DNA from 2 places in the Acetivibrio cellulolyticus CD2 genome. Region 2 is predicted to be linked to the other one. Evidence: riboswitches for the same ligand, from Rfam matches in the RefSeq annotation. Region 2 holds a riboswitch; the other holds the start of a gene.

Region 1 (16,756 bases), on a different contig from region 2:
ATCAATTGACTAGGTTTGTTTGACATTTTTTATAAATATACCATAAAAAATAGCTATTGAAAACAAAATAATTAAAGATCCTAACAGAAATACCTGCCTTATTCCAATAACATCGCTAAGCATTCCGCCTCCGATGTTCCCTATTAACTTCGAAAACCCCGCAGTTATTACAGAATTTAAAGTCTGACCAGATGCTTTTAGTTCTTTAGGTACTTCCTTGTTTATATAATTAGCCATTGAATATGAAAGTACTATATAAATAAATCCGTGCAGCACCTGCATTACTAGAATTATATATATATTGCTTACAACTCCAAGCAGAAGCCATCTTATTACAGCTATAATTGCCGCTCCAAGCAGAGTATTCCTTATCCCAAGCTTTTCTATTATTTTGTCACCCTTAAACAGGAAAAATACTTCACTAACTGAAGCGATAAATATTGCCCATCCTAGAAGGGTACTGTCAGCACCCATATCTTTATAGTAAATTGAAAAAAACGCATTATAAAATGACAGCGTAATATGTACTGTAACTGTAAAAAATATAAGTATCATCAGCTCACGGTTTTTAAAAAGTTGCATAATGGAAATCTTATTGGCCTTTGACTGGTGGCCTTGAACCCTGGGCATTGAAAAAGACACAATAAATACAACTAATCCTATAATAAACGAAAGAAAAAAGATCCCGTTTATATTCTTTTTAACCATGATACCTGCGATAACTGCAATACATGCATACCCCATAGTTCCCGCAAATCTTATCGGCCCAAACTTCCACCTTGTTCCAGCCATATGTTCCAATGTAATGGCATCACTTATAGCATTAATTGGTGTCTGAAAAAACGCCAATATTATCAATAAGCAAAAGATATAGTAATAGTTGGTTGAAAGCCTAAAGAGAATGATGATTGCATTACTGCTAAACAATAAGAACATTAAAATGCTGTTCTTTGTTTTTGCCCTATCACTTGCAACGCCCCAAACAGGTTGCGCGAATAGCGCAACAAAAGATCCTAATGCCAACAAAACTCCTATCTGTCCATTATTATAATTAAGGCTCTTCAGGTAGACAGGCATAAATACCCCAAATACTGCCGTAGCCATAAAGTTTAAAGCGTAATATATCAAAAAGCAATAAGGATACCTATCAGAATTTTTATGATTAAACAAATAGCCTTTCTCCTTTAAAAAGATTATCTAATAAACTTTTAGAAATAATTTCCGTTACCATTTATACATTAGGCTTATTTTCTGCCAAATGGTCTTTAGGTAAAGTTAATGTAATATTGCACTCATTAATTAAACAACTCTTATAAAATTAAAAAACATATTTACAAGAGTATTTTACACTTACCTAAACCTATTGTCTACATAGAATTAGCTATGACATCAAGCCATAGCTAAACCTTCCACATCCCACCATTAAATATATTGAAGCGTAGCTAAAAATTTCTTAAGCATCTGCTAACGTTACCTTCTTGTGCTCATCGCACGCTATTACTTTTCTTTTATTATCAAGCTTTGTTACTAACATTACTTTTCCATCCCATAAATCAACTACATGTTTTAAAGTCTCATAAGCATAGCCAAGATCTAAATCTCTTCCATCATATTCATGTTCTAAAATAAGCATATTATCACTTTGTACCCATTCGAGAACTTTAATTACAGGAATACCTGATGTGCCAGCACTGTTGGCTATTGTATCCCGCACCTCTTTCCATCCGTCTTCGTCCGAAACATTAGTTATTACATAATTGTTCCCAAGCTTCACATATTCAAAAAGGTTCATCTCTTCACAAAGTTCCCGAGTCAGATACCTTCTTATAAAGGACTGGTCTCTTTCAACCTCTCTGACTTCAAATATCTTCTTGGGATTGTCGCTATGTTTATTCTTAAGATCCTCAAATATCTTGAAACCCACATAATAAGGATTTAGCTGACCCAAATGAGGTCTTATAACCTGATTGTGTCTCTTTAAAAATTCCATATGCAGACCCTGTGGAAGGTGCAATTCGTTAAGAATTGTGTAATGCCAGAAGCTAGCCCAACCTTCGTTCATTATCTTTGTCTCAATTTGTGGTATAAAATATAGTGTTTCTTCCCTGACAATATTTATAATGTCTCGTTCCCAGCTTGTCAGCTTTCCGTAGTTCATAATGAATAAAAGCATATCCTCATCGGGTTCGAAAGGAATTTTCCTGAAATCCGGCATTGGCTCCTCTTCTTTACCCTTAGGCTCTAATAATCGGTATTCACTCTTAGGTTTCGCCATCCTTTGGAGGGCATCTTTCTTTTTCTGCTCTTCAGTTAGCCTCTTTTCACCGATTGTCCTTGATATTTGATATTTTATTGCATGAGCAGCATTTAGAATCTTCTCAACCCTGGCATATCCAATGCCCGGGTCCTGAATGTATTCCCTGATCCTGTTTGCATGGTTTTTGAACATCTCCACTGTATTTTCTGCCCGGGTTCCAAGCTTAAAGAGCCTGTTATTCTTAAAAAAATCGTTATGTCCATAAACGTGTGCTATTGTCAATATCTGCAAAAGCAACGTATTATCTTTCATCAGGTAAGCAAGACATGGGTTGGAATTAATGACCATCTCATAAGGAAGCCCTGACATATTATATTTGTGCAATGTTTTGGTTCTCTCGTAGTGCTTCCCATAACTCCAGTGGGGATAATGAGATGGCATACCTACGTAAGTTTCATACCCAATCATATCTTCGAAACTGCATATTTCAAATTCCTGCTCATAATAGTTAAGTCCAAACTTTCCGGCGATCTCTTCGATTTTCTTATTCCATTCATGCAGCTCACTAATGCTGTAATCAGTCATATTATCACCCCCGGCTCCGGTTATTCTCCCTCTTTGTCGAGAAGTTTCTTTAAACCGGTAAAGATGTCTTCTTTCCTTGTCATCGTAATAATGGAGAAATTCTCCTTATTAATGTTTTTTTGATATTCGCTTTTAATAGTACTTGCTGAAGAATAGTAGCCCGGTACAATTTCCCCATATCCAAACAGGTTGCAAACCTCACATAGCTTTTGGGCTAACTCCACAGCTCGTTTATTATCCTCGAACCAATTGTCCCCATCACTGCAGTGAAAAGCATATATATTCCAACTTGCAGGATTATACCTTTGCTCAACTATTTCAAGGGCTTTTTCATAACCGCTGCTGATATAGGTTCCACCAGATTCTCCCTTATGGAAGAATTCATTCTCGTTTACTTCCTTTGCGGTAGTAGTATGAGCTACAAATACAACTTCCACATTTGAATACTTCAGCCTGATAAACTGGTATAGAAGGAAATAAAAACTTCTTGCCATATACTTCTTAGTCTGGTCCATAGAGCCAGAAACGTCCATAATACAGATAACAACTGCATTAAAGTCCTTCTTATGGTCTTCCCTCACTCTTCTGTACCTTAAATCATCCTCCATAAAAGGAAATCTCTTATTTTGCGGATCGTTTTCAGTTTCCAAAACATCATCTTCAGGGTTTTCAATATCATCATTCTCTTCGTGATTACGCTTAAAACCTTGCTTCCTCTTAATCTTCTCTATAACAGAACGCTTTTTCGCAAGCCTTGGAGGAATACCCTTGCGCTGATATCCCAGATTCTTAAAACTTCGAATAGACTCGATTTCAGCCATTTTCTTCTTATCTATGTCAGGAAGGTTTAAATCATCAAAAAGATAATTAATCAACTCTTCAATTGTAACCTCTGTCTCATAAATATCCTCACCTTCCTGATTACCAGCCTGGCCATCACCTTTCCCACTTTTTCCTGCTTTGTCCTCGCCGATCCTGTCTCCTCTCTTTTCACTGCCATCACCCGAACCGGCTGAAGTACCATTATTTCCATATACAAACTGGTACTCCTTGATTCCCTTTATAGGTATTTTGATCTTCTTATCCTTACTCTGACCTATTATACTTTCTTCAGCAATTATATTGCCAATATTCTTTTTAATAGACTCTTCTACCAGTTCCCTATGCCGCCTTTTGTCCTCGGCTGAACGGTCCTTGCCGTTATTGACATACTCCCTGAAAATAGCCATTTAACCACCCCCCGCTATTATTTGTTGCCCTTTCAAAAGGGGTTTAATCTTTCCAAAGATTATTTGCAGCATATTTTAAAACTACGTTGCAGCAGTGGTCACAATAGCCATTTTTCTTCATTTCTTCAACCATAGCATCATATTTTTCGCCCTGTTCCCTATCTCTTACCTTTGCTAATGTAATAACCCTGCTCAGTTCCCTAACTGAAGCTGTCAGCTTTTTCTCAATAGCCTCTTTCAAAGGTTCATAGCTGTCGAAGTCAAGTTTGCCCCCACTTCTTAAAATATAAAACATATAGGCAGTTACATCAGCTCTAAATCCTTTTGCTGCTGTATCAGTAATCCCTATTTGTTCTTCTATAGACCTTAAGAATTTTTCATCGGGCTCAAGTTCTTCACCTGTGTTCCTGTCCTTTATCTTTGTCTTATTCACAAACGACTCTGCGTGGTCAAGGTAGTTGTTGAACAGACTTTCTGCCTGCTCTCTGTATCCATGAATAAATGCTTTCGTTATCTCTTTTTCAAGAATCTTGTTGTACTCTTTTCTAATACTGTCCTGTATGAATCTTAAATATTTTTCCTTATCTTCTTCACCAATTGCCAGTTCCTTTACAGCTTTAACCAGTGATTCCATAACTGATATAGGGTTAATACAGTCATGTTCCGACTCCGAAAGTGTGGTATCTAAAGCTTTCATAATAAACCTGGTTGAAATGCCTGTCATACCCTCTCTTTGAGCTTCTTCCATTAATTCAAATATATCTATTTTTCTAGTCATACCCTTCTCTACAATTTCTTCACCATTATATATTTTAAGTTTTGTAATGGGATCTACTTTATTTGACGGCGAAATTCTTGAAAGTATTGCGAACATTGATGCAATCTCAATGGTATGAGGTGCAATATGAGCGCTAAACTTGCTCTTTTTCAGTATCTTTTCGTATATTTTAATTTCTTCATTGAGTTCCAGACAGTAAGGCACCTCTACTTTTACAATTCTATCCAGGATAGCTTCGTTGGTGTGGTCTGATTTAAACTTGTTCCACTCAGCCTCATTGGAGTGAGCAAGAATTATCCCGTCAAAATATATCATTGATCCTTTACCGGGAGATGGAATAGACTTTTCCTGAGTTGCAGTAATCATTGTATGGAGATACTCAGTCTCATTTTTAAAAACTTCTATAAATTCTACAATACCTCTGTTACCGACATTAAAAGCTCCATTTAGTGATAATACTCTAGGATCATCTTCCGCATACATATCTATTTTAGAAATATCTACGCTACCAATAAGAACAGATGTATCTTGATTATTTGGATCGACTGGAGGCACAACACCAATTCCCTTTCTTGACCTTATGGAAAAACCAATACTTTCTACAGGGAACTTCTCATATTCTCCCCCAAATTCGTTTTTTAACCTGTAACGACATACTGGACACAAGTCCCCTTCAATTCTTACGTTGAGTATATCTTCAAATTGCTTTCTCAAGTGCTTGGGTATAAGATGTAAAGGTTCTTCCCTCATAGGACAGCCTTTCAAAGCATAAATGGAAGAACTCATTTCAAGCGCCTTTTTTAGAGCTTCCATTAACGAAGACTTACCTGCTCCGACCGGGCCAACAAGATACAAAACCTGCCTTGCTTCTTCTCCTGCCATTGCTGCTGAATGAAAATATCTCACTATCTTCATTATGGTTTTATCTATTCCGAAAAAATCATCTTCAAAGAATTTGTACTTTTTTATGCTGTCATTGCCATATATTCTGCGCAATCTGGGATTTTCATCTGTTTTTATTACCTCTACTCCCGGCTCTGTTATCACTTTAAACATTCTCTGATGAGCCAACATTGGAATTTCAGGGTTTTCTTTAAGGATATCAAGGTATTCAAGGAACGTTCCTTCAAAATGTTTTATTTTATGCTCTTCTCTATCCCTACGAATAATACTTGACAAATCACCTTTTTCCATAATTATGCCCCCTTTTCTTTCCAGTTAGTATTTGTTTGATCCAAGTCACATACTTCGTGAAAATGCTCTTAAATAGCTATATTTTAAATTTTCCAAAGTATATTTACCTTACTTAAATATAAACTATCATTAATTCAGATCCCGATTGAAATTCTATTAAACTTAGTTTATTATATATGTTACACAAAAGAATTTTCATTGGTGATTACTTTAGTTTTGCTATTGTATTATAATATCTTTATTTCATAATATTACTAAAACAAATATAAAATACTTCCAAATATTAATTTTTAACCTCATTGTTATTTTTGCAGATTGTTTCTTGGCTTAGATATTGCTAATCTTCAAATAATTTTAAAAAGCATTTGAAAATGCATTACATGAAATTTTACAGAATTGCTAATTAAATTATAACATACCTAAATTTAAATATCTATAATTTTTATTTGCCACATTTTACTTAAGTTCATATTATAATTTAGTGATATAATATAATTCAAATAAATATTTTCCTAAAAATTCTTAAAATTTTTGAATTTTTTATATGAATATATTGACAACTAACATTTTATATTTGGAGGATTAAATGAAAGTTCTTGCAAAAGTTCTAAAAAACATTTTATTTGTATTTACTATATTTCTTACCAGCCTTTGTCTATTTACTTTTATTTTGTCAATAGACTTAAATAGTACCCTCATGTCATCCCAATACCATCAAAAACTGCTTAGCAAAAACAATGTTTACTCATACGTTGACGATCTTATTACTACCTATATAAGCGATGCCTTTGGCAACTTAAAAACTCAATCATCTGAGCCGAGCAGTCAGCATAAAGAAATTTATAAAATTCTTGAAAATTCAACTTCTTCTGAAATGATCAAAATGAACATAGACTCAGTAACCGAACAAATTTTCCAATACTTCAGAGGAGAAAGAAAATATCTCCCCGACCTTTATATTGATTTGGATACACCGTTAACAAATGAAAAATCCGTGCAAAACACCGCTACCGATTCTATTGATACTTCACAGGTATCCGGTCAAATAAGAAAAATAAACCTGCATGCCATACTGTTAACACTAAACAGAACAGATATATTGGATCAGTTAACTCTGGTCAAATTTATCTACTTTGTGATTTCACATCTTACCACTTTATCAATACTATCTGCCGCATTAATGTTACTATTAATCTTTCTTGTATTCAGAAAGTCTAAGATAGTTATCAGATGGCTTACTTTGGCACTGTTCTTTTGCGGAATTTTTAATCTGGCACTTGCAATAGTCCTATTTGTCTATTTGAATAAGATATTACCTGATAACATATATCTGTTTACTATGTCCATACCATTAAAGTCTGAGCTTATTCTATCATATATTAACGATTTATTATTTCCGGTGTCATTTTTTTGCTTTATACTCGGCATACTTTTCCCCTTATTGTCCATAGTAATTCATTCCTTCTATGCTAAGTTTGCAAAGATAGTTAAAGTTATTAAAGCTCTCGCTTCAAGACTTCCGGCAAAATCCAAAAACATTCTGAAGTACGGTGTTATGACTGTTGTAACAGTTTCAATTGTATCAGGAATGGGCTATAATTTGTACGCTTTCAAAAGCGGTTATGACTCCAACAGTTTTTCAAATGTTGTATCAAAGCTTACTAATAAGAATACAGTCATACAAGTTATATCAGCAAAAAATGATACACTTTACACTCTTCAAGTAAAACTGGTAGACACCTCAACAGGTCAACCAATACCTGATATACAAATTAATGCAATCGGAAAATCGAAAGTACCTGAAAAGCATTTTAACATTGCAGGAATAACTGACAAAGATGGTTCTACAAAATTTACCCTCGGTCAGGGAACGTTCCATCTTAGCTTTTCTTCTCTCACCCCTCTTGACGAGTACAATTTGCCATCACCTTTCTTTTACGAGTTAAAAACAGCAGGAACCACAATCCTAACTGTCAATATGGATAAGAAAGCAAAAGAAGAACCCTCTAATGGCATTGGAGAAGTAGAAGTACTAGATGAGGATAACATGCCTGTTAAAAATGTAGAATTATATTTGGAAGAAAAAATAAATATCGAAACGGACCAAGACTCGGAACCGAATGACAATTCCCTCGTTTCTTCAGATTCAAAAGCTGTAAAATATTATTCAGTAACAAACGAAAATGGGATTGCAGTGTTTAAACTGCCCCAAGGCACTTACAAGACCGGATTCTCCGAATCGAAATTTCCCGCAAGCTATGTACTTCCCCAAGTATTTGAAATGAGCATTTCATCAGATTATGTTACCAGATATACAATAAGGGTTCCACAGAAAAACAAAGAACTAACCAATTAACAGCTTGATGACAATACTATATTATATACTTTTCCAAAAAATCATGCTGCAAATATTAAAAATACATAATTATAGAAGGCTCAGTAACAAAATAGCCAAAGTTTGAATAATATATAAGGTAATGTACTTATGTAAACAGTGTACCAGAAGGAGGAATCATATTTATGTTACCTTATTATAGTTGTCCCTTTGTCTCGCAAAATACCGGCAGTTTTAACCAACCGTCAACATATTCACCTTATATGCCTACGGTAGTTAATCCTATTGCACCTTATCAAAATCCTAACTATACACCTCAGACAATGCCTTTATATAATGAAGGAAGCCCTATGTTTGAAGAGCTCGAAAACGAAGGTACTAATGAGATAAATTTTCCCAACTCACAGGAGCGTCAACCAAACCCAGTATTAAGTGACCCACCTGCGCAAACAAATATAACATTGTTTAAGGAGCTTACCGGTTACCCCAATTATGGCAATCCAAGTGGTAATGCGGACATATTGTACACAGGTAACAGAGGCACATGGAATTTCTCAGTTCCACCGTTCCTATTTGTCCCGGGAAACCTAAGAGCACAACTTATAATTCGCGCAGTACTTGACGATCATCAAAACGTACCGGTTAACAACTACTCTGCACGTATAACCATAAACGGAACAATAGTCCATACAGGAAGACTTCAACTTGAACACGGGCGTCCAGCAGGACAAAGGTTTGACAACTGGAGAAATTTGACCTTCAATATTTCAAACTTGAGACGAAACAACAGAGTAGTAATTGAGAATACTTCAAATGCAGGCCCTAATGACTGGATAGCTTTTGACTGGATGGAATTAAGGTTTGTTCAAAGATAACTGCTTGATAAAAAGCTCAAAAAAATTAAATAAAATTAGCTACGGCAACTTGCCGTAGCTAATTCATTAATATAAGAAGAATTTTTTCACAAATTAGTTTTTTACAGAGGCTAAGGCTTAACCTAATTTAGGAAGATTCTTCATACTCTCTTTTACTGAATCCTTAGAATAATCTATATCACTAAGATTTCCTGCATGGTAATTATCTTAAGCAGTCATGTCAAAATATCCATGTCCACTCAAATTAAACTCTTTCTCGATTTCGCATCTTCATTTCACTCCAAGGGCCTATAATTAAAAAGAGAATGCGATAAGAATCACATTCTCTAAACTAATAAATTATAAACTATACTTAAATTTTACATCTTAAAACACAAACTCTTTTTGCCCCAATATTTTGCCAATACTCTATGTGCCCGTCATCCTGTCTGAAATTCTCAAAGGAATAATTGTTTGCTTTTACATAATCAACTATATCCTTAGAAAACAACACATCCCAACCATCTTCCCTAACTGAAGGAAGCTTACTGAATGTAAACTCATCATACAATTGTCTGAACTCATCAAACAACAACACTTTATATGTCCTGCTGGTATTTTTATACACTGCATACCCAGCTCTTATTTTAATTATATCCTCAACTTGAATATTTCTATCTTCAATTAATAGCGCATGTAGTTTCTTATCAAGATAAAGCATCTTAGAGCTATCCAAATAGGTATGTAAAGCTTTTTTGTTATTTATATTCTTAAAATTTTTAAGGGATACTTTAAGGAAATCTGGTTTATCATTTTTAAATAAAACGATAGTTGCTTCATCTTTATACAAATACCAAATTTCATTATCATCCATATGTATAACATCGCCAGTCAAATTCTTTTCATTAAATACCGGGAACAAGAATGGTTCATCCTCAAAAAACTTGACACGTCTTATTGCAACGTCATTAGCTTCTTTAACGGTAACGGTGCATGGTTCTCCCCAGATATCACGGTCTATTATAACCATCCTTCCAGAACCTGTACTGTAAATATAATTCTTTTTGTTTGAAAAAGATAAATCCTTTTTGTCAACACCTAAAATCCTTTCAAGATTTCTAATTTTATCCTTCTTTAATGAATTCAAAAAACTAGTAGCCCTGTCAGAATTCTGATGTATACTATCTATCAGATTATCTTTTAAGGTTTTAGAAAGTGTTACTACGCCTTCCTTACTCTTTTCCGATTGTGCAGGCGGAACTTTAGAGTCAGACTCGTTAGTAACTTTCTCACTTTCATTAACTTCGCTTTGAGTTCTTCTTTTCTCCATAGAATTTGACGACGCAGCTAAAATGTCTTCTGGAAGTAAATTAATATCTTTCATGGTCACCCTCAAAATGTCTTTTTTATTATCCATGAAACCACCCCTTAAATTTAAACAAACGAAACAACATAGATATGATTAATTGTAAATTCATATTATACTTATGTCATACTACATAATAATTATAACTTATAACATAAAAAATGCCAATACCTTTATAAAAGAATTTCTTAGAGCGGTGTGACAATAATATGTATAGTTTGAATTTTGTACTTGTAATTATATGCCATTTTTGATAATAAAGCAACACTTTTTTATGATGATTCCAACTAAATTTAAAGGATGTTTTTTATATATAGTAGATAACGTTTAAGTGCTATATAGATTTAACTTTAGCGTTTGTCATATATAGTATTTGAGTCCTAATCTAGTATTTGAGTCCTAATCTAGTACTAATAGCCTATTAAAATCGATTCCATAATATGCTATAATGAAATCTATATTAACAAAACATCATTTGAAATGGTAAACCTGGTGAAAACCAGTGACACAAAGCTACGGGTCTAAGGTCTTTGACTAAGACAGCCGAGTTGCCGAAAATGATAGTTTTATTTTTTGGGTTTTCTCCAATGATCTCCAAAGCTTCATTGCCCCTTCTAAATGAGTATTTGTTAGTATAGGAAATTTGAAGGGAGAGAATGTTTATGAAAAATGCAAAAAGAATTTTTGCAGCACTAGCCATTTTTGTTTTTCTTTTCACTTTTGGATTCATTTTTATCTCACCATCTCCAAGTAATGCTTCAATTCCAACTCCTTGGCTTCATGTAGACGGAAAGTACATTAAAGACCCCGGCGGCAATACAGTAGTCTTAAGAGGTGTATCACTAATTGACATCGGTGCTATTGAACATCAGGGATCATTTAGGGGCGGCAAAACAGCCGTTGACCTTATTAACATGGCTACTAATGAATCTAGCGGATGGTATTCGAGAGTAGTCAGACTACCTGTTTATCCAGCAGCTATTGATGGTGAAGCCGGATGGACAAACTGCTGGTATAATGGTAAATCAAGCAACTCATATTATGACGATCATCTTAAAGCTGCTGTCGAGGCATGTATTGCCAAAGGAGTGTACTGTATAATTGACTGGCACTACATTGATACTTATACGGATAAAGATACACAAACAAGAGAATTCTGGACTTTTATAGCAAACAAATATAAGGATACTCCTAATGTAATATTCGAATTATTCAATGAACCAACTTACCCTGATAGTTGGAGCACATGGCGAACTACTGCACAGGGCTGGGTAGACATGATACGTACGATCGCACCTAATAACCTCATTATCGTAGGCGGACCAAGATGGTCACAAAACCTCGGCCAGGCTGCTACCAGTCCTGTAACAGGTGGTAACATTGTTTATAACGCTCACTATTATCCAACTCATGGTGGGTCAAGTGCATGGGATGCAAACTTCGGTAATGCAGCAAATTCAGTTCCTTTCCTTAATACTGAATGGGGATTCCAGCATGATGGTGATTCAATTACCACAGGTACTGTAAGTAGTTACGGTCAGGCATATAAGGACTATTTGGAAACCAAGGGTATAAGCTGGACCGCATGGACTTTTGACAACGATTATAAACCTGTTATGTTCTCAACACGTGTTTCCTCATGGGATCTTGCAGGTTCGACCAACAATGCCAGCGGAGATTCAACTTATAATGATCATATGGGCCAATTTGTAAAAGACTGGCTGTACGAAAAGAGGAATAGCAATATTCCTTCCGGCAGTGCCGCAACCGCTGCGGTAACCGCAACCGCCGCTGCTACCCCAACTAAAACTGCAACAGTAACTGCTACACCTACTAAAACTGCTACACCTACTTCAACAGTTGCTGCTACTTCTACTTCACAATCATCTAATAAAATCTTGAACATTCAAATGTACAATGGTACTACATCATCTTCAACAAATGGAATAACTCCTAAGTTCAAATTAACAAATATAGGTTCATCTGCAATTGATCTGTCAACTGTAAAAATAAGATATTACTATACTATGGACAGTTCAGCTTCACAATCATTTAGTGTTGACTTTGCTTCAGTTGGCAGCTCGAACATAACTGGAACATTTACAACTGTTAGTCCTTCAGTTACTGGAACAGACTGTTACTTTGAAGTCGGGTTCTCATCGAGTGCCGGCACTTTGGCAGCTGGTTCAAGTACTGAAATACAGGCAAGGTACAATAAATCCGACTGGTCAAATTATAATCAATCAAACGATTACTCCTTCAATCCAACAGCTACGGCCTATGCTGATACGGATAAAGTAACAGTATATCTTTCAGGAACCTTAAATAGTGGTACTCCTCCATCAGGTAGTGGCACAACCGTCACTGCTACACCTACACGTACAGCTACACCTGTAGTTACACCTACACGTACAGCTACACCTGTAGTTACACCTACACCTACAGCTACACCTGTAGTTACACCTACACGTACAGCTACGCCTGTAGTTACACCTACACGTACAGCTACACCTGTAGCTACACCTACACCTACAGTTGCTGCCACATCTACAAATTCATCCAGTGCTAGCTTGAACATACAGATGTTCAATGGTAATACAGCTTCTTCATTAAACGGCATAACTCCTAAGTTCAAGTTAACAAATACAGGGTCAACACCAATTAATCTGTCAACTGTAAAAATAAGATATTACTATACTGCTGACAGTTCAGTTTCACAACAATTTACTGTTGACTATGCTATGGCTGGAAATTCAAACATAACTTCGTCATTCATAAGTATGAGTTCTCCAACTACAACCGCAGACTGTTACCTTGAAATCGGCTTCTCTTCAGGGGCAGGTAGTCTTGCCGCTGGTGCAAGCACAGAGATACATTCAAGGTTTAATAAATCCGACTGGTCAAACTACTCTCAGACAAACGATTATTCTTTCAACTCGTCAGCAACAAATTTTGTTGACTGGACTAAGGTAACAGTATATTTATCCGGTACTAAAGTAAGTGGTACAGAGCCATAAAAGCATAATGGACTGTCGTACTGAACCGCTCCCTGTCAAGTAGACAGGTAAATATCTCCAGCCAAGATTTTTGGTTGGAGATATTTTTATGATACTTTATTCTGTAAAAAGACGCTATATTCCATTGGACCGTTGTCTATATAGCGCGCGATATGCTGGACTTATTTTTATTTGGCATAGAAAATGCTCCCTTCCAAGCAAACATTATTATTTATTGTCTACTTAGAAGAGAGCGTATCATACACCTACGACCTTTGCCCAGCTTGCCTCAGTTTTTTCTCCGAGACCTTTTGTTTATCCTTTCTGATTATCTCACAGACACCAAGTACCAATAGAAAAAATCCAAAATACTTTTTTAGGACTATTCCAGGCAACCTGATTGCAAGTCGGGAACCAAGATATGCACCTAATAGACCAAAAATAATTATAGGAATTGCCACCTTGAAATCAACGCGCTTGTTTCTTATATGTACTATCAGTGCTATAACTGCTGTAGGAATAAAGAATATAAGATTAACACTTTGGGCAATATGTTGATCGGGATTTGCAAATATAACCAATGCTGGAATTAGGATTGTTCCACCTCCAATTCCCATTCCACTGATTATTCCCGAGATAAGACCAATAAGAAAAAGTATCATAAATCCTCCGCTTTATCACAATATCATTCTTATAGCAGCAGCAATCATAAATACTGCAAAGATTTTTCTTAATATGTTTGAAGGGCATATATTAAGAAGTTTAGCTCCTATATAGCCTCCTATAATCCCTCCAATCATAACTTTAGCTGTTAGATTCCAATTGATAAAATTATTGGACATGTAAAGTATTGCACTTACAACGGTCAGCGGCAATATAATTGAAATGGCAGTAGCATGGGCCTTATGCTCTTCCTCATTTAAAAGGAGAACCATGGCTGGAACAGCTATAGTTCCCCCTCCCGAGCCAAAAAGGCCGTTAGCTAGGCCTGTCGCCAACCCTATAAGTATATACTTGATATATTTTTTCAAAAGCTTTCCTCCATATACACTTCAAGTATTTATATGCACTTTACAATCACCTTTCTTATTCTTATTAAATTTATCAATTATATTCATTAAAATTTTGAGGTATTTACCTGTATAATTATACCTTGTTTATTGGTTGCACTTTTTGAGCTCAATTTGTTATAATTTAAATTGAATATGGCAAAGAATTTATTAGCTATGGGAGAAATAATATGTCTGAAAAAGTTGTTTATAAAGATGATACAATAATTGAGTTTAAAAAACCTAAAATGTATAAAGTAATACTTTTAAATGATGATTACACTACAATGGAATTTGTTATAGAAGTACTTATTGCAGTATTTCACAAAAATCCTACTGACGCAACGCAAATTATGCTTGATGTTCATGAGAAGGGAAAAGGTATTGTAGGTGCATATACCTATGATATTGCATGTACCAAAATTGCTCAGGTAGAAGAGATGGCTATAAAAAGAGATTTTCCACTTGTAACAGTTATGGAACCAGATTAAATTGTTAAAACTATATAGGTTGCTATTTAAGTGCCCATAACAGAACTCGTTTCTAGAGTTTCTGAAGCACATATGGAGTAACTATATGCTTAACATTATTCTGCAAAATTGTGTAACTGTATGTTTTATGATACCTAATACTTAGAATTGGTGGGGTTTTATATGAAATTAGATGATATAACAAACAGAGTTTTAATGGCTGCATACAATGAGGCTAAATACAATGGACATGAATACTTTACACCTGAACATATTCTTTATGCCTCACTCTTTTTCAATGAAGGCGCAGCCATTATAGAAAGCTGTGGAGCAAGCGTTGAAATCATCAAAAATGAGCTGGTTAAATTCTTTGGAGAAAACATTCCTGTAGTTGAAGGTACTGATCCAATAGAATCTGTAGGCGTAAACAGCATTATGCAATCAACAGCTTATCACTGTATGTCCTCAGGTAAGGATATAATTAGGCTTGGTGACATTATAGTTGCTCTTTTTAGTGAGAAAGAGTCCTTTGCAAGCTATATACTTCAAAAAAATGGTGTAAAGAGAATAGATGTCCTCAAATATATCTCACATGGAGTTTCTCTAGTTCCTAAGACAAATGAATCATTCCTAGATAGTATGGAGTCTTCCATATATACCGATGATGAAGAAGTGGAATCAAGCTCCGAACAAAGTGAATTCTTGAGTAACTTTACAATAGATCTTGTTGAAAAGGCTAAAAAAGGCAAGATAGATCCCCTTATCGGAAGAGAAGATATCCTCGAACGTACAATACAGGTACTATCAAGAAGACTAAAAAACAATCCTATTCATGTTGGCGACCCCGGAGTCGGCAAAACAGCTATCACTGAAGGACTTGCCAGGCTTATTGTAGAAAACAAGGTACCAAAATCCTTAAAGGACAGCAAGATCTACTATCTGGATATGGGCAGCATGTTAGCGGGAACAAAGTATCGCGGGGACTTTGAGGAACGTATGAAGAAGGTGCTAAATGAGATACAAAGTCAGGAAAAAGCTATTGTATATATAGATGAAATTCATACCATTGTAGGAGCTGGATCTGTATCGGATGGTGCAATGGACGCTTCAAACATAATTAAGCCTTTTCTGACACAGGGATCTTTGCGTTTTATAGGTTCAACCACCTATGAAGAATACAAAAAATACTTTGAAAAAGACAGGGCACTGTCAAGAAGATTCCAAAAAATAGATGTTCCTGAGCCTGATGTTGAAGATACCTATAAAATACTCATAGGCCTTAAAGACAAGTATGAAGATTATCACAAGGTTAAATATACTGACGAATCCTTAAGACTTGCAGCAGAACTGTCGGCTAAGTATATTCAGGACAGGCATCTGCCTGACAAGGCTATAGACGTTATTGATGAAACAGGAGCATATGTGAGGCTTCACTGTGAAAATGATAAAAAAGTCATTACAATTACAGAGAAAGACATTGAACTTACAGTTTCCTCTATAGCAAAAATACCTCAAAAATCAGTTTCAAGCAACGAAATTTCGCAGCTTAAGAATCTTGATAAGAAGCTTAAGAAAGAGATATTTGGGCAGGACAAAGCAATAGACACAGTTACAGGTGCCATAAAAAGATCCAGAGCAGGATT
Region 2 (16,756 bases):
TTGCAGGAAAAGGACACTACTATTTCCTTTGCCGATTGTACTACTATGCCCAATGGTATAACGGGTACTATATTATTTGACTGGGATGGAAGTAGGATAGCCTCCGGGTATGAAATAAAACAACCTTCAGATATTAAGGTTAAAGTACCTCCAACACCTACAGAAACAAAAGTAGTTACACCTACAATAACCAAAACAGCGACACCTACAGCAACAGCAACACCAACACCAACAGCAACAGCAACACCTACAGTAACGAAGACAGCGATACCTACAGTAACGAAAACAGCAACACCAACAGCAACACCAACAGCAACACCAACAGCAACAGCAACACCAACTACAACTAACAGTTACATATCAATAAAGTTAGATAAGACGTCAGTTGTTGTTGGAGATATAATTAAGGCATCTATACAGATAAACAATATTAATAATTTTGCAGGATATCAGGTTAATATAAAATATGACCCGACAATTTTGCAGGCTGTAAACTTTAATACGAAAAGTCCTTTTAAAATTAGCACACTTCCATTAGATGGTAGTATATTGCTTAATTCTAATTATAGTCCTTTTGCATACGCTGATAATCATGTTGACAAAGGAATTCTCAATTTCAGTAAGGCTTATTTGGGACTTGAAGGATACAGGACAGGTGGGGTGGCTGAAACGTCAGGGGTTTTAGGGGTTGTTGGGTTTAAAGTATTAAAAGAGGGTACTACAACTGTTAAGTTTGAAAATGCAGATAGCATTTCAAATGGAATAAGTGGTACTCTGCTTAGTGACTGGTACGGAAATCGCATATACTCTGGGTATTCTGTTAATCAACCAAGTAGTATTAAAGTTGTATCTGCTTCAGCAACACCTACACCAACCAAAACTATAACACCTACACCAACCAAAACTATAACACCTACACCAACCAAAACTATAACACCAACTGTAACACCAAATGGATTCCAAGTAAAAATTGGTTCGTATGTAGCAAACTATGGTGATGAAGTAACGGTGCCTGTGAAATATGTAAACGTACCTGCTAAAGGAATCAGTACAACGGACATGACAATTATATATGATAAAAATATGCTCAAATATTTAAGTGGAGAAGTTGGAAGCATAGTTTCAAATCCTAATACAAACTTTGGAATAAATAAAGAAGCAGATGGTAAGTTAAAGGTATTGTTCCTTGACTATACAATGAGTGATGGCTATATTAGTTCTGATGGAGTGTTTGTAAAGCTCAAATTTAAAGTAATAAGTTCTGCAAGGACATCTACTAGTATAACAGTAAATGATGCATCCTTTGGAGATAAAGATCTGAAAAGTGTACGTGCAACATTATATTCTGGGACTCTTACTTTAAATAGTGGAGTGACTGTAACTCCAACAAGTACTGTAACTCCAACAAGTACTGTAACTCCAACAAAGACTACGTCAGTAAAAACAACACCAAACAGTGGTACTGTTGTAGAACCTACTGAGGATATACCTGCTGGTGTTAAAACTGGAGAACATAAATCATATCTTAAGGGATATACTGACAATTGTTTTAGACCAAAGAAGGAGATAACAAGGGCAGAAGCTGCAGTTATAATTGCAAAATTCGTTGATGTAGGTAGCTCAGCAAATTCTAATAATGTTAATTTCCCAGATGTCACCAATAAACATTGGGCAAAAGAGTCTATTGAACTTGTTACTAAGGTTGGATTGTTTAAAGGATATCCTGATGGTAGTTTTAAGCCCGATCAGACAATAAAAAGAGGTGAATTTGCAGCTGTTATTTACAACTTGCTTGATCTTGATGCAAGTACAGGCTTGAGTAATAATTTTACCGATATAGATGACCATTGGGCAAAAAGCTTTATACTAAAGCTTGCTAATTTACGATATATCAATGGTTATTCCGATGGGACTTTTAAGCCAGATAATAAAATTAAACGCGATGAGTGTGTCGTTTTGGTTAATAGGGCTTTAAATAGAGGGCCACTGAATGGTGCAACATTAGATTTCACTGATGTACCTAAAAACTATTGGGCATTTAAAGATATTGCAGAAGGATCTTTAGATCATAAGTATTATATAAATTCAGATGAGGAAGAAGTTATTATAAAATAATTTGGGTATATAAGCTAAATTGATATTGATACAACAACGTAATATTAATAGTTAATAATGAAATAGAAAAGCTGCCCTAAAGTATATAAATAGTTACTTTTGGGGCAGCTTTTCTATTTGCTATCATTAATTTATTAGTATTCAGAAATCTTTTCATGGTCTGTATAAAAGTCGCTATTATCAAAATAATTTGTGTTGAGACTATGTGCGAAGGTTGTATCTACATTAACCCAGCGATTTTCTTCAGGGATATATATTTCATTCCAGGCATGGAGTTCCTTTCGATAGGGATTAACAAAGTTTCCTTTTATAACTTTTACCTGTAGTCCAACTGCTCTTCCTAGAGCGGCTACTAGTGTAGAATAATCATAACATACGCCAGTTTTAGTTTTTAGGGTTATCACGGCGCCATAGTCATTATCAAAATTTTTATTGATTTGCCTTAAATACTTATCATAATCATATTCAATGTTTTTTGCTACCCAATTGTATATTGATAATGCTTTATCTTTTTCGGTTGTTGAATATTGTGTAATACTTTTGGCAAGTGCAATGATTTCTTCATTATTACTTTCAACATGTTTGGTTGGAACCAAAAATCGATTAACATCTATTGTGTTTTCAACTTCTAAAGTAGGTCCATAAGAGTAGGTTCTATCGTATTCATGAACAACGACGGAAATTTTATACTTTCCTTTACCATCGATAAGCCATATTTCTTCTTTATATTTCCCTTTGGTTAGTGATACATCATACCAAGTTGACGTGTCGTCCTTCGAAACAATGATTTTGATTTTGCTTTTATAAGTATTGCCGGTAAGAACAACTTTGCCTTCAACTGATGTAGGAAGCGTTTCGAGTACTACACCATTAGAGACAATTAAATGGGTTTGAGTGTCACCAAAAGCTTGTACGGAATTCAGACAAATAGTGATGACAATACTAATTAGTAGTAAGTATCTTAGGCTTTTTTTCATAATTATTCCTCCCTTATTCGGTAACTCAGCCATCATAGTAATGAAACCCGTAGACCTGTAGTTTTGCGTCCTCAATTTTCATTGAGTTTGCCATTTTCGAAAGGGTTATAAGGTTAAGAAACAGAACAACTAAAAAAGCCCTTATTGGGATTACCAATAAGAGCACTTAAGAGTTCTAGTCTCTTAAACACTTGGCAACCCGGCTGTCGTAGTCAAGCGACCGTAGACCCGTAGTTTTGCGTCTCTATCTTTCGATAGATTTGCCTTTTACAAATGATTGCAAATTAAATTGTTCTTAATACTATTATACTATAAAACCAAACATAATTCAATGCTTTAAAAAAATTACATGCTTGAGTTGAATGAATAAATCCAGTGCTTTTCAGAATAGACATTTTTTTAAATGTATGATTTCCAAGATAAGTATGCACTAGAAAAAGTTCAATAAAGAACAAACTTTGCATATTTGTATCTACATATATAATTATATAATTTTTAAAGTTGATTATATATAGTAAATTAGTTTCATTTTCTGTGATTCAAAGTTACTACTAAATATAAGACTGTTTTCAGCTAAGAAATAGTATACATACTGTAAATGCTAGAAGAGATAGATTTAATTTTATTTAGGGAAATAATTGAATATATGGCTTATTGGATTTAGAATGGGAAAAGGTTGCTTATAATCTTTGATATAATGATATAAATGTATGAACTTTTTAGCAGGTTTCGACGTCTAATTATAGTGTTAGTAAATATGAATTTGAAAAGTGTTTAAGGGGGATCGGCTACATATGAAAGGGTATAGCTATACTGAAATTGGGATGCTTTTAGGAGCTGCAATGGGAGGGGCGATTGCGGTTTTAGGGTTTTCAATTTGGAATAGTTTAATGTCATATATTTTAGTTGGTTTTTCAATATTATTAGGAATATTTGCAGGTAAAATTGTAGAAAAAAAGCGAATGTAGAATTTGTATGGTTAAATAAAATTCTGCTAAATATAATTTGAATAATTGCACAGAAAGTAATAAACAGAGTTAATATTTGAAATAATAGATTCATCACATTAACATGAATGGAGGAATCTATCATAGCTACTAATGAGTATAATGAAGCAATAAGCCTGGTAAACGAGCTTGAAGATATGGAAAAACGTATATGTAATTTGCCTAATGTATTTGCAGAAATATTAAAAGATGAGATAAATGCAAATGATGAGCAAAGATTATTTAACGGGTTTAAAAGAATTATAAAAAAATATTCCCAAGATACAAAAGGGCAAGAAGTTATGGATGAAATGATTAGGGTATTGTGCGGTGGAGCATCTATATATGAAATACTTCAAGTAACCAAGGAGGAAAGCATAGACCCAACATTGTCGACAGGAATAACAGTAGAGAATCAATGCCATGTTGACAATATAGACCAATAAAAAACACAAAATTAGCTATGGGAGCAGCACAATAGTCAAACATCTCTTAATGTATAAAGAAACCTTTTGATGTAGACTTATTATGGATATTCTATAGCTGATTTTATTTATATTTAAAAAAATTTATTGTTTATAATAATTCCAATGGATATAATAAATACTGCCAAGTAACAAATATGAATAGACTTGAGGTATGATTATATGGGGAAAATACATCTTATTGCAACATCTGCTTTTGGAATAGAGGCAGTTGTAGGTAGGGAACTTGAAAAGCTTGGATATAGCGATCAATATGTAGAAAACGGAAAAGTTACTTTTTCTGGTGATGAAAGTGCAATTTGTAAAACGAATTTGTGGCTTAGAACAGCAGACCGTGTATTATTGAAAATGGGAGAGTTCAAAGCTTTATCTTTTGATGAGCTATTCGAACAAACAAAAGCACTTCCATGGGAGCAGTGGATACCCGAAGACGGAGAATTTCCGGTGGATGGTAAATCTGTTGACTCAAAACTTTTTAGTATTTCTGACTGTCAGGCTATTGTAAAAAAGGCTATAGTTGAAAGGCTTAAGCAGAAGTATAAATGCGAATGGTTTAAGGAAACAGGTCCGCGATATAGGGTTGAAGTGTCATTGCTTAAAGATATGGCGACATTAACAATCGATACTAGCGGGTCAGGGCTTCATAAAAGAGGCTATAGGAAGCTTGTAGGAGGAGCCCCGCTAAAGGAGACAATGGCTTGCGCTTTAATCCAAATCAGTAGATGGAGACATGATCGGACACTTTTTGATCCATTTTGTGGTTCGGGAACTATTCCGATTGAAGCAGCTATGATTGGTTTGGATATTGCTCCAGGTCTAAACAGGGAGTTTGATGCTGAAAAATGGCCTAATATACCAAAGGCTCTTTGGTTGGATGCCAGAAAAGAAGCACGAGGGATGATTAAGGTTGATAGAGAGCTAAAGATTCAAGGTACTGATATTAGTGAGGATGCTATAAGCCTTGCCAGATACCATGCAAAGATGGCGGGGGTAGATAAGTATATACATATTCAGAGAATGCCTATGTCAGAAATCAGTTCTAAAAACAAATATGGCTTTATCATCTGTAATCCACCTTATGGCGAGCGCCTTGGAGAGATAAAAGAGATTGAAAAGCTGTATAAGGAAATGGGAACGGTATTTGGTTCATTGGATACCTGGTCACATTACATTTTATCTTCACATCCCGAATTCGAAAAGCTTTTTGGCAGGAAAGCAAATAAGAAAAGGAAATTGTATAATGGTAGGATTCTATGTAACTACTATCAGTTTTATGGGCCACCGCCACCAAAAAACAGCAGGATTGAGTGATAATACAATAAAAGAAGAAATAAGGCTTGCTTGAATGTAATCCCTTTGAATGTGCCCCGTATGCTCTAGAAAAAATGCGGGGCATTAGTTAAACTTCTTGTAGCTTTTTCTTGCGTGATCAAGTGTGTTCAAACCAATATAAGTGATTTTTTCAAGCATTATTTTGTCTTCAACTATTTTTAGCGCTTTCTCCATAAGCGCTTGAAAGTTTTTGCCGTCATGGGGGAAGGTAGTATGGACGGTGTAGAAGTAGTCATTAGGTAGGTTCAAACTATTCAGCCCATCAATCAGGCTATCCTTTATTTTGATCATTACCTTATCAGCTCCTTGGGCGTTTGTAAAAGGTAGTATGACTAATATATCCTTGCCGTCATTGAAGATAACTGTATCGGTGGATCTTGAAGCTGATTTGACTTTTTCTATGGCCATTTGGTACGCTTTTTCCTTTTGAGAGTGAGAAAGCGTTTTTTTACTCTCTGAGGAAACTTTGTTTATATCTATATGGGTTATAAATACTATTGATAAATTTTGATTTGCTCTTGAAGCTATTTTAAATTCTTTTGCAATATAGTCTTCAACAGACATAGTAATAACATTTGCACTATTTAGATTATAACTGAATTTGTTTTCGATTTTTAAGGTACTTCTTATTGAGTTTTCGAGGCGCTTGGTTTGGTAAGGCTTAATAATAAAGTCACTTACATTGAATTTGAGTGCGTATTTTTTATATTCAATGTTATCAGATTTTGTTATAATTATTATTGGTGTGTTTGAGGTGACTGCATTTTTTCTAAGAGAAGAAATAACTTCAAAGCCTTCGCTCTCAGAAGGAAAAGAAATATCAATAATTATCAGAGAAAAATTAGACAAGTCGTGAATAACATGATAATACATTTTCATGCTGTCAATTTCAGTAAAATTAAACTCTCCAATATTATCGAAGGTTATCTTTACTTTTTCTCTTTCATATTCAGAATAATCAATAAGCAATACTGTTCCATCCATATGATCAAAAGTCCTTATTATAATATTTGATAAGCCATATAATACCAAGTTAAAGCTTGTACAATATACATACATTAACACACCTATATATATATTCTAACACAAATTACAAATCCATTGTAGTACCCAATCCTTTTTATTGGATAGCCCAAGTTATTTTTCAGCATTCCTAACCTGAATATTTCTTATCTTTCAGGTATTAAAAGTGTTGAGTGATTACATAGCTTACCACTTTGCAGAGGCATTTGCTATTCTATTAGTTATGAGTGAATAGTTGCTATTTTAGAATTATATGATAATATAATAACAAGGGACTTGGCAATAATTAGCTTTCAAATCCCTAAATAGATAAATTAATGTAGCATGGTAGAAGGGAGTTTTATATGATATTAAAAGTCAGAAAATCAAAGGTAAATGGAAGAGTAAAAATACCGGGGTCAAAATCCCATACGATAAGAGCTCTTTTTATGGCTAGTCTTGCTGGAGGAGAATCACAAGTATATAATCCACTTATTTCAAGTGATGCACTGTCAGCAGTTGAGGTCTGTAAAGCTTTAGGAGCTCAAATAGATAAGCTTGATAACAAATATACTATTAAAGGTTTTAATGGAAGTCCATGTACCCCTGCGGATGTTATAAATGTAGGTAACTCAGGGACTACTTTAAGACTTGGGGTTTATTTAGCAGCATTAGGAGAAGGATATACTGTTTTTACAGGTGATTATCAGGTCCGTAGAAGACCATTGGGGCCACTCATCAAGGCAATTAATAACCTTGGAGGAGAGGCATTTGCAACTAGAAATAACGATATGGCACCAGTAGTGGTCAGAGGGAAACTAAAAGGTGGAAAAACAGAGCTTGATTCTGTCACTTCTCAATTTCTTTCTTCAATTCTAATCAGCTCTCCTTTAGTTGATAAGGACACAGAAGTAAATATTACGCGCCTAAATGAAATACCTTACGTTGATATAACAACGTGGTGGATGGATAAGCTAGGTATAAAATATGAAAACAACGAATACAAGTCTTTTTATATTCCGGGAAATCAAAAGTATCAGCCATTTAATGTAACTATACCTGGAGATTTTTCATCGGCAACATTTTTTGCTGTTTTAGCGGCCATTTCAGGTGAGGAGTTTGTGCTGGAAAATCTTGATATAACAGATCCGCAAGGGGATAAAGAGGTGTTTTCAATACTGGAAGACATGGGAGCAAAAGTAACACGGGGAAGAGATAGTATTATAATTAAAGGTGATACTCTTACTGGTATGGACATAGATATGAATGCTATTCCCGATGCACTTCCTGCTATGGCTGTTGCAGGGTGTTTCGCAAAGGGGGAGACAAGATTATTAAATGTTCCTCAAGCAAGGTTAAAAGAAACTGACAGGATTCATGTTATGTGTGAACAGCTTGGCAAAATGGGTGCGAATATAGAAGAATTGGAAGATGGCCTTATTATTCGTGAGAGTAAACTTAAAGGCTGTCAGGTTAATGGCTGTGATGATCACCGAATTGTTATGTCTTTAGCAATAGCCGGGTTAAACAGTGAGGGAGAAACAATAATAGATTCGGCAGAAGCTATCAATGTGACATTTCCTGAATTTGTGAGCAATGTAAGTAAATGTGGTGGCGAAATAGAATTTTATTAATGAAATTTAGAGAAAATTGTATTATTTTAGTGCATTTTATATTATAATTAATTAGGGAGATTACCAAAAGAGGTTTATTTATTAAAGGGAGTATGAAATGAAAGATAAAATTACAGTTTTAATTGCAGATGACAATGTGGAATTTGAAGAATTATTAAAGGAATATATGGACCAGTACGACGATATAAGTGTTGAAGGTATTGCTAAGGATGGAATGCAGGCTTTAGAAATGATTAAATCTATAAAGCCTGATGTTGTTGTTCTTGATGTTATTATGCCAAACATTGACGGAATAGGTGTTTTAGAGAAACTGGCAACGCAGCAGATGGATCGGAAGCCTCTTTTTATTATGTTATCGGCAATTGGTCAGGATGTGTTTGTCCAAAAGGCAGTATCATTGGGTGCAGAGTATTACATTATAAAACCTTTTGACGTTGAGGTTCTAGTTACTAGAATAAGGCAGCTATATGAGGAAAAATATCTTTCGGCTTTTTCCTATAAGCCAGTAAATAAAAATATGGAGTTTGCTAACGCTGATGCTTTAGATCGTACATATGATATTGAAGTGGAAGTTACAAATCTGATGCATGAGGTTGGAATACCTCCGCACATGGCGGGCTACCAGTACTTAAGGGAAGCGATTGTGCTAACTGTGAAAAATCCAAAGATGTTTAGTTCAATAACAAAGAGTTTGTATCCTGCTGTTGCTGATAAATTTAATACTTCGTCGCAAAAAGTGGAAAGAGCGATAAGGAATGCAATTGAAAGTGCATGGGCAAGGGGAAATCTTGATACTATAGATTCTTTGTTTGGATATACAATTAACTATACAAAGGGTAAACCTACAAATTCTGAGTGCATTGCAATGATGTCAGATAAGATCAGAATTTCAATGGGAATCAGGTAATACTTGGTTTTTCTGAGTGAGTTTCATTTAGTAATACTTATTTAATAATTTATTAATTAAAAAATATTGAAGTCCTGTCTACAACTAGACAGGACTTCAATATTTATCAATAATATTTATTACTTTTTATTAATAATATCTTTTAGGCCTTTACCTGCTTTAAATACAGGAGCCTTTGATGCTGGGATTGTGATTTCTTTTTTAGTTTGTGGGTTTCTTCCCTTTCTAGCAGCCCTGTTTCTTACTTCAAAAGTACCAAAGCCAACAAGCACAACTTTATCGCCTTTTTCAAGAGTTTCTTCAACTGATGAGATTAAAGCGTTTAAAGCAGCTTCACTGTTCTTTTTGTTTAAACCAGATTTTGAAGCAATTGAGTTTACCAATTCTGTTTTGTTCATGTACACAACCTCCTATATTTGGAATTCGACAATATTTTATAATGAAAATAGCGGAAAGTCAAGCCATTCCTGATAAATTAGTGGTTTTAAGCAAAATTTTTTTAATATGGGTATATTTATCTTGAAAATTAAATCAATTATGTGTATAATGTTATGTTAATTTTGGAAAATGCCTGTCTGCAACCTGTGTCTATTGGATCAAATAAGATTAGACTGTGAAATAATAGACGGGGTTGTATTTTTTTACATTACTAAATTATAAAAAAGAGTGATGGATTGAATTGACCAACACTCTTTTTTTTAGAAAAGATTAAACAATTTTCGACATTTATATCATATTTCTTCTTGAGGCACTATTTTTATTTCTACATTACTTAGCAGACATTTTAGCTCGTTAAAAAAATTGTTTTCCTTATGATCGTTAGGTGATTCACCCATCACAATATATGATATCTTTTTTTCTCTTGCAAAGGTAACTATTGTTTCAACAATGTTATCTGATTTTAGTACTGATAAATCAGCTCCTACAGATTTAGAAATTCTAAACAGGTAGTCGAGTGCTTCTCCTTCTTTGATGTTGTCTAAGAAGTTCCATGCGTTCTTTGCAACATGTATAACGAATAGCTCACCTTTTAGATCATCTTTCAAACTTGCTGCCCTTCTAATCAACCTTTCGCATGTTTTCTGTTGAGTAACGCATACCAGAATGTTTTTAGGAGAATCCAAACTTAAAAACCCCTTTCATATAATGAACTGCAAAAATCATGTAGCCAAACACAATAAAATCCAAAGGTTATATTAGCATATTTGCTTTATGTAGTAAAGATTTACAAAATGAAATAAAAGTAACTTATTAAGTTTTTTAAGCCAAAGTATTAAATTTGTAGTGCATTAGTAAAAAATTAAAAGGTTGTACAAACTACAAGGTATTGAAATGAAAGAATATAATCATCTCCTACTATCTATTATATCAGAATTATTAAACTCATGTGTGAACAATTTTTTAAATTTTTAATAAGTTTTTTTAGTATTTATAAAGTATTCTTTTCATACAAGCAAGATTTTAGTATACTAGTAGGTGGTTATAATGTAAAGAGAGATGGAGGAAAATATGAGAACAATACATACGGATGAAATAACTGAAATAGTACAAAAACTTTGTAAAAGTGCGAATTACTATCTAAATGAAGATATACTAAACGGTATTAAGCACGCACTGGAAACTGAAGAGTCAGAAACAGGTAAGGATATATTAAGTAAGCTTATTGATAATGCTGGTATTGCCAAAGAAAAGGAAGTAGCTATTTGTCAGGATACCGGTATGGCCGTAGTTTTTGTTGATGTAGGGCAGGAAGTACATATAACAGGAGGAAGCCTTACAGATTCTATAAATGAAGGTGTAAGAAGAGGATATGAGAGCGGGTATCTTAGAAAATCCGTTGTGAAAGATCCTATAGATAGGGTTAATACAAAGGATAACACGCCTGCCGTGATTCATTATAATATTGTGGAAGGTGACAAAGTAAAAATCACTGTTGCTCCTAAAGGATTTGGAAGCGAAAATATGAGTGCTTTGAAGATGTTAAAGCCATCAGATGGATTGGATGGAGTCAAGAAGTTTGTCATAGATACTGTTGACAATGCGGGGCCAAATCCATGCCCTCCTATTATAGTAGGTGTTGGTATAGGCGGAACAATGGAAAAGGCAGCACTGTTGGCTAAAAAGGCGCTTTTAAGGCCAATAGATCAAAGAAGTAATGTTAAATATGTGAACGAACTTGAGGCCCAATTGTTAAGTGATATAAATAAATTGGGAATAGGTCCATCCGGTCTTGGTGGAAGGACTACTGCGTTAGCTGTAAATATTGAGGTATATCCTACTCATATAGCAGGACTTCCTGTTGCTGTCAATATTAATTGCCATGTAACAAGGCATGCAGAGGCAGAGATATAGAGATAAATGTATTGGAGGGATAAAATTGCTGTACAATTTGGAAGCACCTTTATGTAAGGCTGATGTAAAAAAGCTTAAAGCAGGAGATATAGTTAATATTAGCGGTATTATTTATACTGCAAGGGATGCTGCTCATAAAAGAATGATTGGTTTGCTGGAAGAAGGTAAAAGCCTACCTTTTGATATAAAGGACCAGGTTATATATTATGTTGGACCATGTCCGGCAAAGCCCGGAGAGGTGATTGGATCAGCGGGTCCAACTACGAGCGGCCGGGTAGATGCTTATACACCAAAACTCATTGAGATGGGTTTAAGCGGAATGATAGGAAAGGGTCTCAGAGACAATAGCGTTATTGAGGCTATGAAGAAATATGGAGCTGTATATTTCGGTGCTATTGGAGGGGCAGGAGCATTAATAGCTAAAAGTATAATACATGAAGAAATAGTTGCTTTTCCCGACTTAGGGACAGAAGCAATAAGAAAGTTAACAGTTAAAGAATTCCCTGTAACAGTTATCATTGATAGTTTAGGGAATAATTTATATGAAGCAGGAAAGAAAATGTTTAGACAAACTATTTAATAGGGTATATTTTTATCAAGGAGTAGTGTATAATAAACACTAGTAATTTGAATATAGGAGGGAAAAGCATGAACAAAATTACATCAGATATGATAATATCAGAGGTTTTAAGAATTGATAGGGGAACTGCACCTATATTCTTAAATAATGGAATGCACTGTTTGGGTTGCCCATCTTCATCTGGGGAAAGTATTGAAGATGCTTGTGCAATTCATGGTATAGATGCTGAAAAACTTGTTAAAGAACTTAATGAGTATTTTGCCAAAAAGGAACAGGCATAAATTCTTAAATAAGAACAATATTATACTGAGTTACAAAAATAAGACGCTAAGTAAGAGTGTCTTATTTTTATTTGAGGAAGTTTCAAAACACTTAGAAATACGCCTAAATGTGCTAGAAAGGTCCTTTATTAGCATGAAATCCGAACAATGAGAGCGAAAAATGAATTAATATTCGGAAAACTGGTTGCTTTTTCACAGGGATATGGTACAATAATTAAAGTAAGGTTTATATTGTAATTGGTTTGTTTTGCGGTTATAATTTATATGTTGTCAAAAATAAGGAAATTTGCAGTACCATTAAGAGCTATTATTTGTGGTCTGACTTCCGGAATAGGGGGAATGGTAGAATGGCTACCAGAGTAGTAATAGGCACACAATGGGGTGATGAGGGAAAGGGAAAGTATATTGATATGCTTGCCAAAACCTCAGATGTAGTAGTACGTTTTTCAGGCGGAAATAATGCAGGACATACAATAGTCGCGGATGGAGTTAAATACGCGTTGCACCTCATACCATCAGGTATCCTTCATAAGGGGAAAACGTGCATAATTGGGAATGGAGTAGTTGTAGATCCGGCCGTTTTATTAAAAGAAATGGAGAATCTTGCGGATAAAGGAATTAGTACAGATAAACTTTTAATTAGTGATAGAGCGCATGTAATAATGCCATATCATAGACTCCTTGATGAGCTTCAGGAGAAGTTTAGAGGAGAAAATTCAATAGGAACTACAAAAAGAGGTATAGGACCTGCATATGCCGATAAAACAGAAAGATCCGGAATAAGAATGTGTGACTTAATAGATGAAGAGATTTTTGTAAAAAAGGTAAAAGAAAACCTTGCTGTTAAGAATCTTATTATTGAAAAAGTATATGGCGGGCAGGCAATTAACGAGGACGAAGTAATTTCAGAATATTTGGAATATGCTAAAAAGTTAAAGTCTCATGTTATAGATGCTAACAGCTTACTTTTTGATAGTATTGAAGCTGAAAAGGAAATTTTGTTTGAAGGAGCTCAAGCTACGTTCCTGGATTTGGATTTTGGTACATATCCGTATGTTACATCCTCAAACCCTATAGCGGGTGGAGTTTGTACAGGTGCTGGAATAGGGCCTGTATATATTGATGAGGTTTATGGCGTTTTGAAGGCTTATACTTCGAGAGTTGGAGCTGGACCATTTCCGACTGAGCAGGATAACGAAATAGGCAATACCATAAGAGAGCTTGGTTGGGAGTATGGTACAACCACAGGAAGACCGAGACGTTGTGGGTGGCTTGATTTGGTTATGATAAGATATGCCGCAAGGGTTAATGGTTTAACGGGACTTGCAATAAATCATGTAGATACGATTGGAAAGCTCCCTAAGATCAAACTTTGTGTAGCATACAAGAAAGACGGTAAAGAGACAAAAGCTTTTCCTGCAAGCTTGAAAGAGCTTGCTAAATGTGAGCCTGTTTATGAAGAATTTGACGGATGGAATGAGGATATTTCAAGTGTTAGGAATTTTAATGATTTACCAGAGAATGCAAAGAAGTATCTGAACAGGATTGAAGAGCTCGTAGGTGTTAAAATAAAGCTAATTGGAGTAGGAAAAGAAAGAGAGCAAACGGTAAGAGTATAAAGTTTTCTTAGTGTGAAGATATATTTATGATTTATACTTAGGGAGTGTCGTAAAACTACTTAAAAAGTAGTGAGCGATGCTCCCTTTACTTATAAAAATGTAAAATAGTTCCTAAAACTTGCGTATTATTTTAAATATTATCTCTCTTTTTCCTTTTTAATCGCACTTTTATAAGCCTAATTGCTTTTAGTAAAATGTATTTAAATAAGCCAGCTAGCAATGCTACCATAAGGATCTTTACTATATTTTAAAAATATTTTAAAATAATTTTGAAAAACTGGTTGACAGAACTATGAGTTCTGCTGTAATATATATAACTGTGCGGTAGAAATTTAAGGCATGGGCCATTAGCTCAGTTGGCAGAGCACTTGACTTTTAATCAAGGTGTCCCGCGTTCGAGTCGCGGATGGCTCACCAAAACAAAAAAGCGTGTATTTCAGAAAATATGAAATGCACGCTTTTTTGCATTGTTTTCTAACCAAATGCAAGCCAATATGTGCGCTTCTTTATGTTAATCTTGTGTTGTCCTGTCCTAGTTACCATTACCATACCATTATCAGCGTATATTGGCATTTATTATGGAGGTAACGCAAGCTGACTATATTAGAAGGAACCCATATAAAATATTGGTGCTTTTTGAGCTGCAGCAAAGCAAAAAAGCGTTAATGAAATTGATTAAAGACATGGTTATAAATCTCATTCTTAATTTGCACGTGTGTTTATTGAATTTTATGGTATATAGTCCGCCTTTTAATGACTTTTAACAGAACTGTTAGTGGAGTTATTCTTTATGACTCAGTTCTCAAAGGCTAGGGATATAAGCATTTTGGCCGTGGCACCTATTGAATGCTAAAATGGGGATAAAATTCTACAAAATTTTTTTTAAATTATGCTTGACTTTTTGCTCTGATCTGGTTAGAATATATTTTGTCGGTTGACGCAAGTGATAACAAAACGAAAGCCGATGATATTTATGGCCCATTGGTCAAGCGGTTAAGACACCGCCCTTTCACGGCGGCTACAGGGGTTCGAATCCCCTATGGGTCACCATTATAACCTGTGCAAACTGCTGGTCTGTCAGAAAGGGAAATAGCTGGTAGGCCAGTTAGCAGGTCAAAAAAATATGGCCCGGTAGTTCAGTTGGTTAGAATGCCAGCCTGTCACGCTGGAGGTCGAGGGTTCGAGCCCCTTCCGGGTCGCCATTAAAATTTAATATGCTGGTGTAGCTCAGCAGGTAGAGCAATTGACTTGTAATCAATAGGTCGGGGGTTCGATTCCGTCCACCAGCTCCAATATGGGAGGGTTCCCGAGCGGCCAAAGGGGGCAGACTGTAAATCTGTTGTCTCTGACTTCGATGGTTCGAATCCATCTCCTCCCACCAAAATGAAGCGAGTCATTTGACTCGCTTTATTTATTTGTGTTAGCCAATAAACCCATAGCTATGCTACGGGAGTCAATGAGCATTATCCTCAATTCAAGTAGAAAAATAGGAGAGCCAGATGAAAAGATAGTTACTTAACATTTATGTAAAATAGTATTAGGGTTTGAAATGTCCCTCTAGAAGGCTTTATAAAGCTTTTTAGAGCTTTTTTTAATTGAGGAGAGGGAAACATATTAGTGATATGTTTTTTGCGTTATTATGTTGCCTGGTATTACATATAAAGCTCGAAGGTATAAGACCTTCGAGCTTTATAACATAGGAATATTATTTTCTTCCTATAATCTTATTTGACTTTTCTTCTGAAAAATTCTTTGTCTGCCTGACAATATATAATGGTCTTCCTTTTGCTTCATCATAAATTCTTCCAATATATTCTCCAATAATACCAAGAATCATCAATGTAATACCGTTAAAAAACAAGACAACTGCAAGTATAGAAGCCCATCCTGGCTGAGTAATAGCTGGCATAAACAGCTTTGTACAAAGCACTACAAGAAGGTAAATAAAGCTGAGGAAGGACAATAGCATACCAGTATAAGAAGCAAGCTTTAATGGCTTGTATGAAAATGAAGTTATTGCATCAGCAGCAAATCTGATCATTTTCTTTAAAGGATACTTTGTCTCTCCAGCAAAGCGCTTATCCCTGTTAAATTCCAACCCGTACTGTTTGAAACCCAGCCAGCTTATAATTCCTCGAATATATCTATTTTTCTCGTTAACCAGTTTTAATGCGTCACAAACTTTTCTGTCAATAAGCCTGAAGTCACCGGTATCTACAGGAATATCAACATCAGTCATGCTTCTTAAGAAGCGGTAGAACACTTTTGCAGTAAACTTCTTGAAGAAGGTTTCTCCTTTTCTGCTGGCTCTTTTTCCATAAACAACATCGTAACCTTCGCGCCATTTTTCAATCATTTTAGGTATTAATTCAGGTGGATCCTGAAGGTCAGCATCAATTACTACAACAGAGTCTCCTTCGGAAAAGTCCATTCCAGCTGTTATAGCTGTCTGGTGCCCAAAGTTTCTAGCAAAGTCGACGAACTTT

What was found. Region 2 has a riboswitch for cyclic di-GMP ahead of ACECE_RS0211945 (transglutaminase-like domain-containing protein). Riboswitches for the same ligand answer to the same signal wherever they lie in the genome.
Region 1: linked by a shared signal. The riboswitch ahead of ACECE_RS29440 (cellulose binding domain-containing protein) and the one ahead of ACECE_RS0211945 (transglutaminase-like domain-containing protein) in region 2 are both predicted to bind cyclic di-GMP.

The regions. Positions count from the first base shown of each region.
Region 1 is NZ_JH556657.1:509,749-526,504, reverse strand. It holds gene ACECE_RS0214270 (MFS transporter) at 10-1,170, opposite strand; gene ACECE_RS0214265 (SpoVR family protein) at 1,454-2,842, opposite strand; gene yhbH (sporulation protein YhbH) at 2,863-4,071, opposite strand; gene ACECE_RS0214255 (PrkA family serine protein kinase) at 4,115-6,043, opposite strand; gene ACECE_RS0214250 (prealbumin-like fold domain-containing protein) at 6,630-8,399, shown strand; gene ACECE_RS0214245 (hypothetical protein) at 8,564-9,253, shown strand; gene ACECE_RS0214240 (hypothetical protein) at 9,606-10,649, opposite strand; cyclic di-GMP riboswitch class I at 11,071-11,154, shown strand; gene ACECE_RS29440 (cellulose binding domain-containing protein) at 11,261-13,615, shown strand; gene ACECE_RS0214230 (sulfite exporter TauE/SafE family protein) at 13,861-14,256, opposite strand; gene ACECE_RS0214225 (sulfite exporter TauE/SafE family protein) at 14,272-14,625, opposite strand; gene ACECE_RS0214220 (ATP-dependent Clp protease adaptor ClpS) at 14,835-15,134, shown strand; gene clpA (ATP-dependent Clp protease ATP-binding subunit ClpA) at 15,297-16,756, shown strand, end outside.
Region 2 is NZ_JH556655.1:26,541-43,296, reverse strand. It holds gene ACECE_RS0211950 (cohesin domain-containing protein) at 1-2,115, shown strand, start outside; gene ACECE_RS0211945 (transglutaminase-like domain-containing protein) at 2,250-3,092, opposite strand; cyclic di-GMP riboswitch class I at 3,109-3,194, opposite strand; cyclic di-GMP riboswitch class I at 3,283-3,367, opposite strand; gene ACECE_RS31110 (hypothetical protein) at 3,887-4,060, shown strand; gene ACECE_RS0211935 (hypothetical protein) at 4,168-4,524, shown strand; gene ACECE_RS0211930 (THUMP domain-containing class I SAM-dependent RNA methyltransferase) at 4,726-5,874, shown strand; gene ACECE_RS0211925 (response regulator) at 5,959-6,954, opposite strand; gene aroA (3-phosphoshikimate 1-carboxyvinyltransferase) at 7,263-8,531, shown strand; gene spo0A (sporulation transcription factor Spo0A) at 8,629-9,438, shown strand; gene ACECE_RS0211910 (HU family DNA-binding protein) at 9,558-9,836, opposite strand; gene ACECE_RS0211905 (adenine nucleotide alpha hydrolase family protein) at 10,170-10,562, opposite strand; gene ACECE_RS0211900 (fumarate hydratase) at 10,948-11,790, shown strand; gene ACECE_RS0211895 (Fe-S-containing hydro-lyase) at 11,816-12,370, shown strand; gene ACECE_RS0211890 (DUF1858 domain-containing protein) at 12,439-12,651, shown strand; gene ACECE_RS0211885 (adenylosuccinate synthase) at 12,999-14,270, shown strand; tRNA gene ACECE_RS0211880 (tRNA-Lys) at 14,612-14,687, shown strand; tRNA gene ACECE_RS0211875 (tRNA-Glu) at 15,246-15,320, shown strand; tRNA gene ACECE_RS0211870 (tRNA-Asp) at 15,396-15,472, shown strand; tRNA gene ACECE_RS0211865 (tRNA-Thr) at 15,487-15,562, shown strand; tRNA gene ACECE_RS0211860 (tRNA-Tyr) at 15,567-15,651, shown strand; gene ACECE_RS0211855 (glycosyltransferase family 2 protein) at 15,976-16,756, opposite strand, start outside.